DNA from 3 places in the Thalassospira sp. UBA4513 genome. Region 2 is predicted to be linked to each of the others. Evidence: riboswitches for the same ligand, from Rfam matches in the RefSeq annotation. Region 2 holds a riboswitch; each other region holds the start of a gene.
The links. A riboswitch is a leader RNA that binds a small molecule or an ion and turns the genes downstream of it on or off. The one in region 2 is predicted to bind cobalamin.
Positions count from the first base shown of each region.

Region 1: another riboswitch for cobalamin. It lies ahead of B2T33_RS11845 (DUF4198 domain-containing protein); the one in region 2 lies ahead of B2T33_RS07125 (ABC transporter substrate-binding protein).
Region 3: another riboswitch for cobalamin. It lies ahead of cobU (bifunctional adenosylcobinamide kinase/adenosylcobinamide-phosphate guanylyltransferase); the one in region 2 lies ahead of B2T33_RS07125 (ABC transporter substrate-binding protein).

Region 1 covers NZ_DGMR01000030.1:57,482-61,497, reverse strand. The annotation lists gene B2T33_RS11855 (glycosyl transferase family protein) at 1-637, shown strand, start outside; gene B2T33_RS11850 (DUF924 family protein) at 697-1,239, opposite strand; cobalamin riboswitch at 1,390-1,586, shown strand; gene B2T33_RS11845 (DUF4198 domain-containing protein) at 1,757-2,554, shown strand; gene cbiM (cobalt transporter CbiM) at 2,571-3,248, shown strand; gene B2T33_RS11835 (cobalt ABC transporter permease) at 3,241-3,837, shown strand; gene cbiQ (cobalt ECF transporter T component CbiQ) at 3,834-4,016, shown strand, end outside.
Region 2 covers NZ_DGMR01000019.1:112,922-116,937, reverse strand. The annotation lists gene B2T33_RS07130 (glucan biosynthesis protein) at 1-975, opposite strand, end outside; cobalamin riboswitch at 1,148-1,350, shown strand; gene B2T33_RS07125 (ABC transporter substrate-binding protein) at 1,577-2,602, shown strand; gene B2T33_RS07120 (FecCD family ABC transporter permease) at 2,643-3,719, shown strand; gene B2T33_RS07115 (ABC transporter ATP-binding protein) at 3,716-4,016, shown strand, end outside.
Region 3 covers NZ_DGMR01000013.1:56,647-60,662, forward strand. The annotation lists gene cobW (cobalamin biosynthesis protein CobW) at 1-962, opposite strand, end outside; gene cobU (bifunctional adenosylcobinamide kinase/adenosylcobinamide-phosphate guanylyltransferase) at 997-1,536, opposite strand; cobalamin riboswitch at 1,595-1,785, opposite strand; gene B2T33_RS05760 (hypothetical protein) at 2,234-2,872, shown strand; gene B2T33_RS05765 (histidine phosphatase family protein) at 2,893-3,504, opposite strand; gene cobS (adenosylcobinamide-GDP ribazoletransferase) at 3,535-4,016, opposite strand, start outside.

The sequences.
Region 1 (4,016 bases), on a different contig from region 2:
GCATCTGGTCAACGGGATCAGCACAGAAGTTGCCATCAAGGCGCTTAAGCTTCCGATTGCCATGTCTGCAGAAGAAGCGCGTTCTGATATCGCATCGAAGGGCTTTGCATATCTGCCGCTGCGTCACATGCATCCCAAACTGCAGGAGCTGATTGGATTGCGTCCGATTCTTGGGTTGCGCAGTCCGGTCAATACGTTACTGCGTTTGCTTAATCCGTTGCATGCGCGTGCAGCCTTCCTTGGTGTGTTTCATCCGGCGTTTCTTGATGTCCATCGTGAAACCGGCAAGCTCTTGGAACTTCCACGCATCGGTGTGATCAAGGGCGGTGGCGGCGAAGCCGAAAGAACACCCTATAAGCATGTCGATCTGCGCATGCTTGATAATGGTGAGCTGAATGATGTTCGCTGGCCCGCATTGCTGTCGAAAACCGAGAAAGACGGCGAAGAACAAAGCCCTGTGTCGCTAAAGCACTTCCTGGCTGTCTGGCGTGGCGAGGTAGAAGATATTCCTGCCGAAGCCAAGATCAAGGGCAGTGCTGCCATGGCAGCCTTCCTTGCCGGCAAGGCGGATTACATGGATGAGGCAGAAAGCCTTGTGCAGGGCTGGTGGGATAATCGCGACCGTGATGTCGGCTGATGTTCCGTGATCAAGTGAGATCGAATAAAAGGGACGGGAAACCGTCCCTTTTTTAATGCTCAGAACGATGATCCGGGTTCTTTGAGAAACGCCACTTCCTCTGCCGTTGATGGACGACCCAGTATTTCATTGCGGTGTGGATAGCGGCCAAACCGGTCAATGATCTTCTTGTGTTTCAGCTCGAACTCGGAATTGTGCTCAAGGCCGGGCTGTGAAAACAGGTCAACCGCCACTTCATGAATGATTTCGGATTCTGAGTGCATGTAGGGCATATACAGAAATGCCTGTTCCTGCGGTGTGACCAGTTTGCGATCCAGCCTCAAGGAAACAGCTTCCTGTGCCAGCACCAATGCCATTGGATCTGATGCAAAGGACTGTGGCTGATCGCGGTACATATTGCGTGAAAACTGATCAAGAACGATGATCTCGGCAAGTCGTCCATGGGCGGTTTTGCGCCAGTTAAAAAGCTCTCCGGCCGTGGCGGCGGCATGAAAATCGGCAAAGCGTTCCGCGATATGGCGATCGAGGGCTTCATCCTTGATAAACCACTGTTTTTCTTCGAGTTCCTTGAACCAGAAAACAAGAACCGTTTCAGGTTTCATAATGTTTCCACCCATCTGATTGCAGGCTTTTGCGGCCCGTCGGCAAAATTGCGGGTGATCTTCGCGCCCGGTTTAAGGCGCGTCAAGCCATCCGCAAAAAGATTGTCATGGACCATGGGGCAGGGAGTTGACAGCAATCCGTCCGGCGTGGATTATGACATTGTCTTTGGTGTTGATCCGATTGGACCAACTTAAAAGGGAACGTGGTGCGTCATGCATGACAAAGCCACGGCTGCCCCCGCAACTGTAAGCGGTCAGAGCATTGCATATGCCACTGGTGCAAACCGGGAAGGCGCATTGCTTTTCAAACCGTGAGCCAGGAGACCTGCCTTTGACTGCCGGGTGCTGATTGCCCGGTATGAAACTGTTGGACGCCGGGGTGAGCGTCAGGTTGCAGGGGTACAAACGGTCTTTTGAAGATCCGCAATCTTGCTTCCAGCCATCCTATCGTTCTTTGTCCTGACCCTGTGCGTTGGGCCGTTGGCCTGCGTGCATCGTTTGAGAAAGAGACGATTATATGTTTAAGACCCTTGGCAGGCTTGCGATTGCAAGCGCCTGCGTGCTGTCGGCGACCATGCCGGCGCATGCGCATTTTCAATTGGCCTATACGCCGAACGTAAACGTGACCAAGGCCGGGGATCAGCCGGTAAAGCTGATTTTCTGGCACCCGTTTGAAAACGGCCATGTCATGGATATGGCCGAGCCGTTTGAATTTTATGCGGTTAATCGCGGTGAGAAAATTGATCTGAAATCAACGCTTTCGCCGATTACTTTCACCGGAATTGCCAACTCGGCAGCGGCCTTTGACGCAACTTTAACACTGCGCCGCAGCGGTGATTACGTCATGGTGGTGGTCCCGGCACCGTATTTCGAAGAAAGCGAAGATATCTTCATCCAGCAGATCACGAAGTCCTATGTGAACCGCAATGAAATTCCGACCGACTGGATGGAACCGCAAGGTCTTAAAACCGAAATCCTGCCGCTTAATCGACCAACCAACATCATTGCCGGTTCGACCTTTACCGGCCGTGTGCTAAGCGAAGGCCAACCTGTCGCCGGTGTTGAAGTCGAAATCGAATACATGGCAGCAGAACCCGATATGGCCAGCAATACCCCCAAAAGCCCAACGGCATCGCCAATGCCCGGCGGTGCGGTTGTGGCCATTTCCGATGAAAACGGGTATTTCACTTTTGGTGTCCCCAAGGCAGGCTTTTGGGGATTTGCAGCACTTGGCAGCGGCCCTGAAAAAGAATTTCAGGGCAAGGAACTTTCACAGGATGCAGTCCTGTGGGTTCGCGCCTATGATGTGAAATAGGCGAGGGACAAAACAGATGCATATTGTTGATGGTGCGCTGGCACCGGAAGTCTTGATTGGCGGGGGTATTCTTGCAGTTGCCGGGCTTGGCCTTGGACTGCGTAAACTGCCAATCGATAAAATTCCTGCTACCGGGGTTTTGTCGGCAACATTCTTTGTTGCCTCGCTTATTCATGTGCCGGTGGGACCATCCAGTGTGCATCTGATCATGAGCGGTCTTGCCGGGCTCGTGCTTGGCTGGACCGCGTTTCCGGCACTTTTTGTCGGTCTCTTGCTTCAGGCGGTTTTCTTTGGCTTTGGCGGTTTGACGGTTCTTGGCGTCAATACGGTCAATATCGCCTTTCCGGCTGTGCTGGCGGGGCTTTTGTTCCGGGGAATGGTGTCGCGCAGCAACCCGGTCGCAGCCGCCGTGCTTGGTGGATGTGCCGGTGCATTTTCCATCGGGCTGACAACGGTGTTTGTCGCGATTTCGCTTGCGCTCAGCGGTGATGCGTTTGTCCCGGCGGCCAAGCTGGTCTTCTTTGCCCACATTCCGATCATGGTGGTCGAAGGGCTGGTTTCAGCGGCATCGGTATATCTGATCGCCAAGGTCAAACCGGCCTTGCTGCAACCCGCCGATCAGACATCGGGTTTCGAGATGCAGCCAGCAGCATCCTTGCGTGCAAAGCAGGCGGGCGAGGCATCCAATGGCTAGATCACTCATGCTGGTCTTTGCGCTTGGCATGCTTGTGGTCGGCACCACACCTGCACAGGCGCACAAGGTTATCGCATCCCTGTTTCCAAGCGGTTCAAACGTCGAAGGTGAAATCGGTTTCTCCAACGGTGTCATGGCCGAAAACACGCTTGTTGAGATCTTTGATCTTGATGGCAACAAGATTGATGAAGTTACCACTGATGGTGATGGTTTCTTTGTCTACACGCCAAGCCAACAAGTTGATCTGCGTTTTCGTGCCGATCTCGGGGCAGGGCACGTCGCCGAGGCAATCTTTTCCATAGCGGACCTAGCGGGTGCTGATGAGGCTGCGCAAACAGTATCGTCAAAGGCGCCGACAGCATCGGGGGCAGGGTCAAAGGCTGAGCCTGCAATTACTCACGAACAGGCAGAAATCATTGCGACCATCGTGCGTGACGAATTGCGTCCGCTCAGGCGCGAGCTCACCGCCTACAAGGAAAAGAATGATCTTCAATCGATTCTGGGCGGCATTGGCTATATATTCGGTGCCTTCGGGATCATTTATTACATCGCTGCGCGACGGCTAAGAGCAAAAGCACCCAACGCATGAGCCACCTTTTCGGACATGATCAACCCCTGAGCGTTCAGGCACATGGCGGACAATCACCGTCATTCGTCGGGACGTTCGATCCCAGGGTAAGGGGGGTCGCGGCCTGTGTTTTTGCAATCGTCGTGGTGGCTCTGCATCAGATCGAGTTTGCACTCGGTGCCTTGATATTTGCTGCCATT
Region 2 (4,016 bases):
AAAGGCCGATGCGCGGATGGTTTCCGGGTTATTGAGCTGTCGCCAGATGCGTTCACCGCCGCCAGTCCAAAGCTCCAGCCCGTCGCTGTCATGTACTTCCGGACGCCAGTCAAAGCGGAACGATTTGTTCTGTTCTGAATACCAGAACATGCTGGTCAGCGGTGCGATGCCAAGCCGTTCGATGTCTCTGCGCAAGAACAGATGTTTTTCGACATCCATCGTGACGCCTTCGCCGCGATAAAGCAGGAATTTATAAGCACCGGTGATGCTGGGGCCATCCAGCAGGGCATAGACTGTCACCGGGTCTTCGGGGTTTTTGGCCGGTTCGATAAAGAATTGACGGAAATCTGGGAATTCTTCGGGAACCGAGGTCGCGGTATTGACCGCAATGCCGCGTGCCGACAGTCCATACTGGCCTTCATCGCCAATCGCGCGGAAGTACGATGCGCCAAGAAACGCTGCCCAGTCCTGGGTTTTCCAGTCATCGCGCGCCTGATTTTCATGCAGGCGGAAACCGGCAAAGCCGCTATTGGCGGGCAACTGGCGGGCAATGCTGTCTTCGGGCATGTCAAAGTAATCGGGCTTATAGATCACTTCGCGTGCCTGACCGTTTTCCAGAAGGTACATATGCACCGGTTTGGCGAAATACATACCCAGATGGAAGAAGGTCAGCGGATAGGTGCCCGACCCGTCGGAGAACGGCGAATGGTCGCGTTTGTAATGCAGCTTGCCATGGGTGTCGTAATCGATCTTGCCGACAATTTCCGGGTTTGGCGCAACGGGCGGCTCATAGGCCGATGTGGCTATGGATTTGGCGCGTGCAATCAGATCGGCAAAATCAAACGGTTGTGCCGAACCCAGATCAAGGCCGTCGACATCTGCCAAAGCATGCTGATAGATCGACATTCCCGGCAGGATAAGACCGGCTGCCGCGATGGATTTCAAAAAGCGTCTGCGTTCAACAGAAGTCGTCATGTTCATCACATTCCTGTGGTTTGAGGTGTCGGGAAAGCATACCCGGCAGTGTGGAGGTAATCGGGATGAAACATGGCAAATTCAAGGTCGTATCAATTGCTTTTTATGCATGGAGCCTTGGCGTTAATGCCGCTGGTGGTCTGCCAATTTCCTTGACCGTGTTTTTGGTTTAATCTAACCGTGACGTGTCGGTATCCGAATATCGGATAAAGGGAATTCGATGTGGGCCGAATATTGGCTCATTAACCGAAGCTGCCCCCGCAACTGTAGGCGGCGAGCATTTTTCTGACCAATGCCACTGGGATCAACCCGGGAAGGCCAGGGAAAATGCGTTGACCCGTAAGCCAGGAGACCTGCCGACACGAAGACGACGGACCGGGCGGGGTGCCCCGGAGAATGTCGGTACGTGTCTTGGCCCAATAGTTTAGCCCAGGTTCTCTAAGCTTTAAGGCCGACATCTTCCGTCATCTCCTGACACTTTTGCCAGTCCATTGACAGCAGTAAAAGTGATGTTATGTTATAACATAACATTTGACGATGTGTTGAAACTGGATCATCCAAAACGGTCCCGGATCAGCGCATCAGCAAGAGGGAACTAAAAGTGATTAATCACGATAAACGTGTACTGGCGGTCGGGGTGTTTGCCGCTGGTCTTATTTCATCTGTTTCATTTGCGTCCGCAACCGAATATCCGCTCAGTATCGAGAACTGCGGGACTGTGTTGCAATTTGATGTGGTCCCCGATCGCGTGGTGTCGCTGGGCCAAAGCACGACTGAAATTCTTTATTCGCTGGGCCTGGCCGATAAGGTCAAGGGTACGGGGGTCTGGTTTGGCCCGGTGATGGATGAATTCAAGGATGTGAATGCATCTGTGCCGCGTCTGGCCGACAATGATCCGGGGTTCGAAACCGTTGTCGCGCAAAAGCCGCAACTGGTTGCCACCCAGTATCAGTGGCATGTCGGGCCCAAGGGCACCGTCGGCACCACCGAACAGTTCAACGAATTGTCCATTCCGGTCTACACCGCACCCGCTGATTGTGTGGGCAAGGACAATGCCGGTGGCGGTGACGGGGTGCGCCACGAAGGCTTCACCATGGATCTGATTTATCGCGAGATTTCCGATCTGGCGCAGATTTTTGATGTCGAAGATCGCGGCGACGCGCTGATTACCAGCCTGAAGGAACGTCAGGCGAACTCATTGGAACGTGTGACGGCAAGCGGCCATGACAACGTTTCCGCCGTCTTCTGGTTTTCCAGCCCGGAAATCAACAGTGATCCCTATGTGGCCGGCAAGAACGGTGCGGCGGGCTATATCGCCGGTAAACTCGGTGTTCGCAACATCATCGACAGCAATGAAGAATGGCCGACGGTTGGCTGGGAAACCATTGCGCGTGCCAATCCTGATATCATCGTGATTGGCAAGATGGGCCGTCGGCGTTTTCCGGCCGATGACTGGCAGGTCAAGATGGATTTCCTGAAAACCGATCCGGTCGCAAGTCAGATGAAGGCGGTGCGTAATGGCAATATCGTGGTGATGGACGCCCAGTCGATGGATCCGACCATCCGCCTGATCAATGGTATTGAAACGCTTGCCGAAGCCGTCGAACGACTGAGTGCTTCGAACTGACCTGCACTGCCAAAGGCGCCTGATATGCCCGGAGAATTCAATGTTTGAAACAACGCCAGTGCAGCAGCCGGTTCAGCCACCTCGGCAATCGCTGGCGGGGCGGGCATATCTTGTGCGGGCCGGTGTCAGTATTGGCGCCCTGGTTTTGCTAGTTGCCGTCATAGCGATGGCCGCGGCCAAGGGGGAAACGCACATTCCCCTTGGCACCGTGCTTCAGACCATCGCCAATCATCTTTGGCAGGCGGGCTATGACGTTGATCCGATTGATGCCGGGATCATCTGGAATTACCGGATATCGCGCGCAATGGTGGCGGCGGCCTGCGGTGCATCCCTTGCGCTATCCGGCGCAGTGTTGCAGGCGCTTTTGCGCAATAGTCTTGCGGATCCTTATTTGTTGGGGATTTCGGCCGGGGCATCGACCGGTGCGGTCAGTGTTGCCATTCTGGGGTTCGGGGCAGGCATGGTTTCCCTGTCACTTGGTGCCTTTGTCGGCGCGCTGGTGGCGTTCGGGTTTGTTGCACTTTTGGCCATTCCGGCCGGGCGCGGGGCAGGTGCCATCATTCTGGCCGGGGTTGCCGGGTCGCAACTGTTTAACGCATTGACGTCCTTCATCGTGACCAAGGCCGCCACGGCGGACGAGGCACGCGGGGTGATGTTCTGGTTGCTTGGTAATCTAAGCGGCGTGCGCTGGCCCGATGTCTATCTTGCGCTGCCGGTCGCTGTTATCGGCTTGCTGGTTTGCCTTTGGTATTCCCGTGCGCTTGATGCCTTTACCTTTGGCGTGGAATCGGCGGCATCCCTTGGTGTGCCGGTGCGCCGGGTTTATGTGGTGTTGATTGCCATTGCCGCCTCTATGACCGCGGTGATGGTCAGTATTGTCGGGTCTATCGGCTTTGTCGGGCTGGTCATTCCCCATGCCGCGCGGTTCTTTGTCGGGACACGGCATGGATTTCTGTTGCCGGCTTCGGCCCTGATCGGGGCGGTGTTTCTTGTTGCGGCCGATATTGTATCGCGCATCATCCTTGATGGTCAGGTCCTGCCCATCGGGGTGATCACGGCACTTATCGGGGCACCGGCCTTTGCGATCATCCTCTGTCATGGGCGGGTGTTGCGATGAGCCTTGAATTACGCAATGTCGGCTGGAATGCCGGATTCAAAAAAATCATCAGCGACGTGTCGCTTCGGGTGACACGCGGCGAGTTCCTGGGTGTGATCGGGCCAAACGGGTCGGGCAAAACCAGCATGATGTCGGTTCTGGGCGGCATTCGTGCCCCGTCGACCGGGCAGGCATTGTTGGGGGACCAGCCGATGAAGAAAATCGGTCGGCGCAACCTTGCCCGTCATATCGGCTTTGTCGAACAACAGGCCGATACCATCGACCGCATTACCGTGCGCGATGCCGTCGCGCTTGGTC
Region 3 (4,016 bases), on a different contig from region 2:
GTTTCGCCATCCGCCCACGGACGGTCGAAATAGCGCTGAAAACGTTCACCAACCCCCTGAACCACATGGCGCATCGGTTTGCCCGGCACATCAACGAATCCTTTGATGCGCAGCACGTCAAACTGACGCACGACATCAATCAGGCGCTTCTCAAGGTTGGCCGGATCACTGATCGCATCAAGCGATACGACAAAACTGTCGAAATCATCATGATCATGTTCGTGGCCATCGTCATGATGGCTTGGGCGACTATCAAGGTCATCCTCGGCGGCAGCCCCCAGACCAAGCAGGATGGCGTTTTCAACCCGTGAATGTTCGGTCGCGATAATCTTGACTGACGGCTTTTTCAGCTCTGCACGGATATCGGCTTCGACCTTGCTGCGTTCGGCATCGGTCAGAAGGTCCGTCTTGTTGAGAACCACCATATCGGCACAGTGAAGCTGTTCTTCGAACAGTTCTTCAAGCGGGCTTTCATGATCAAGATTTTCGTCTGCTTCGCGTTGCGCCTGTACCGCGTGATGATCATGGGCAAACAGACCATCACGCAGGGCCGCGCCATCAAGAACCGCCACAACGCCATCAACGGTCACACGCGACCGGACTTCGGGCCAGTTAAACGCCTTTACCAACGGTTTTGGCAGGGCAAGACCAGATGTTTCGATCACGATATGATCAGGCGGCGTTTCACGGTCAATCAGGCCCTGGATGGTAGGCAGGAAGTCATCAGCCACGGTACAGCAGATGCAACCATTGGCCAGTTCAACAACGTCATCTTCTTCGCAGCCTTCAATGCCACAGCCATTGATGATGCCTCGATCCACACCCAGATCGCCAAATTCATTGATGATCAGCGCGATGCGTTTGCCATTGGCATTTTCCAGCATATTGCGGATCATGGTTGTCTTGCCAGCGCCCAGAAAACCGGTAATGACGGTTGCCGGGATTTTGCCCAATTGTGCCATTTCTGAAATCCTTAAAATTCAATAATTTATGTTGTTATTTGACCGACATCGGAATGCCGGCCACCACAAGGGTGACCTTGTCTGCAATCTCTGCAATGCGTTGATGCAGGCGTCCGGCATGATCGCGAAAGGCCCGCGCCATCGCATTTTCCGGCACGATGCCAAAACCAACCTCGTTTGAGACAAAAAGCACCGGCACGACAAGGGTTGGCACCAGATCACAAAGAGCTGCGATCTCGGCATCAATGTCGCGGTCTTCAAGCATCAGATTGGTCAGCCACAAGGTCAGACAATCAACAAGAACAGGCTTGCCGCCTGTGACATTACAGGTCTGCAGCGCCGAACAAAGTTCGACCGGTTCCTCGAGTGTCTGCCAAAGATCGCCGCGTGATTTTTTGTGAAGATCTATGCGGTTGGCCATTTCGTCATCCCAGGCACGCCCGGTTGCGATATATGTGCCACCGCCCGCCTGATTAATGATGTTTTCGGCAAACCGGCTTTTGCCGGATCGCGCCCCGCCAAGGATCAGATGCGTCCCGCCAGAGGGGCCGTCAGGGGGTAAAGTCTGGGTCATCCCGTTTCTTCCTCGCCATGGCCTCCCACCGAGGCCCGATTGCGTCGTCACCTTCCTTCGAATAGTGACACCTTCGGCAGGTTTCCTGGCTGCGGGCATGAAAGCGATCCGCCTTCCCGGTTTCCCGGTGGCTGGTCTGGCGCGTTGGCACCGACCCGGATCTCCCAACCCGATACAGTTGCGGGGGCAGCATCGGCCTTGCACCGATTTCCCATCACCGAACGATGCGCCGAACCTAGCAGGTTTGCCAAAAATGCCAAAGGTCATTCTCGGCACTTAACCCTTCGTTACCACCCCACCCTAATCGGAAGGTCAGTATTTGTAAGAATTGTCTGCTTGAGAGGTCATACCATTTCAGCCAACATCAAGCCGTTGCGCTGGAACTAGGGTCAGGACCTATTAATTTGATTTGAATGGCAGACGTTATATTTGCGAAATCCAAGGAAAAGCCCGCCGGGCGGGTTGGTATCCCGCACAAGGGATTTGACGCTGGAGTTTGCAAATATAACGTCTGCCATTCAAATCAAATTAATAGGTCCTGACCCTAAAGACGGAACAATCCGCAATCTGGCGAAAACCCGGGAAGTAGACTCATCACCCGGATGGCTGCAGGAAATACTGCAACCGAAACTCTTGGGGTAATCTGGATTTTTCAAGACCAATGGCAATACGTTCTCACCTATCCAAAATCCGACAGATGAACGCGCCAACCTGGACCACATCGTCTCGCAAGGACATGTGGCTGGGATTGCTGGACCGTCTGAACAGTCCTGATCGGTCATTTCAGGATTTTCTTGAACAGCGCGCAGCCGATGGCGAGATCACTCTGGCACGCCGCGATGTGCGTGACATCTTTGCCGAGGATGCCTCAAAGGGTGTAATCGCAACCATCATCTGGTCCCATGAACGTGGCATTCGCGTCAATGCGCTTTCGTTGCTTGTGCGCGATATGCCAACCCTAGTGACCCTGATGTCGATCTCGGATTTCGGACAGGACGAGTTGAACGAGCTGCTTTCCCAGCCGGGCATTTCCGTTCCGACTGCCAGCAAGATGTTGTCTGCCTGCGGCAAGACTTATTGCGGAATGCCGGCTGCCATCATTGATGACACCATCATCCAGGTGATTGAAAACGCATCCTTTGCCAGTGATTTCCCGAATGTCGCCAAATTGCGAAGCAAATCACGCAGCCGCCCGGTGCCCTATTATCAGGCCTATCTGCGCGATGTTTTCGACATCTGCGAAAAACATGATCTGAATCCGGATATGGTTGACCGCTATCTGGCAGAACACGCGCTTGATGACATGGCATCCGATATCGAGCTGGCCTCTGCCTGACGGAACATGCCTTAAGCTCCTTAAAAGCGCTGATTGACAGCGGTCACGCGCCAGCCCGGTTCGTCGACACCGTCGATATATTCAAGCGTGGTCAGACCCAACGTGTCGATATGAAATGCCAATGCGGTTTCAAGGGATAAACCCAGTGCATTGGCAAGCATGGCACGCACTGTGCCGCCATGAACGACAGCGACAATGTCGCGCCCGGCCCAATCCGCACTCAATCGGCCAAAGACGGGTCCGACACGGGCAACCACATCGGCAAAGCTTTCACCCTTTGGGGGGTGTTGGCGGGCAAAGTCGGTCCAGAACCGTGTTGTTTCCCCCTTGGGCAAATCATTCCAGTTCTGCAATTCCCAATCACCAAAATGCTGTTCGGCAAAGCCGCTTTCAGCCTGCGGCGCTATGTCTTTATCCATGAACGCCTGCAGACTGCGCGCCGTATCATGCGTACGTGACAGATGGCTGGTTACCCAGACGGCATCACCCGGCAGTTGCCCGGCAAGGGCAGCCAGTGCCTTTTCATCGGAAAGGTCGGCAGGCATGTCACTTTGGCCATAGACCAGCCGTTTCGGATTTTGGACGGGCGCGTGACGCACCAGCCACCAGCGGGTTATTTTCAAACTGCTCACGGCATTCCTTCTTGTTGCTGTGCTGGTTGATCAAAGGGCGGCAATAAAGGCGATACCAACAAACAGTTCGGTCACGATCTGGGTTGCCCCCAGGACATCCCCTGTCTGGCCACCGATCTGCCATTTCGCGACCGCCGCAACAATACCCACCGCCAAAAGTCCACCCATTAGAATGGCCATCGTCGCAAACAGACCCGATAAAACAAGCGACAGGATCAAAGCAAGGCCAACACCCAAACCGACCATCATCAAATTTGGCGTTCCGGCCCCCTTGCCCAAACCATCGGCGCGCGCCGGAGGCAGGATATGCATCACGACTGGCATTGCCGCCCGTGATGTTATTGCCATCACCAGAAACAGGATCGCTGCCTGCCCGGCATCGCCCGCCGCAGAAAGTAAAATCAGACGCAGGCCAAAACACAGGATCAGGGCAACAACGCCATATGTACCGATCTGGCTGTCGCGCATGATTTCAAGCTTGCGCGCATGCTCAAACCCGCCGCCAAACCCGT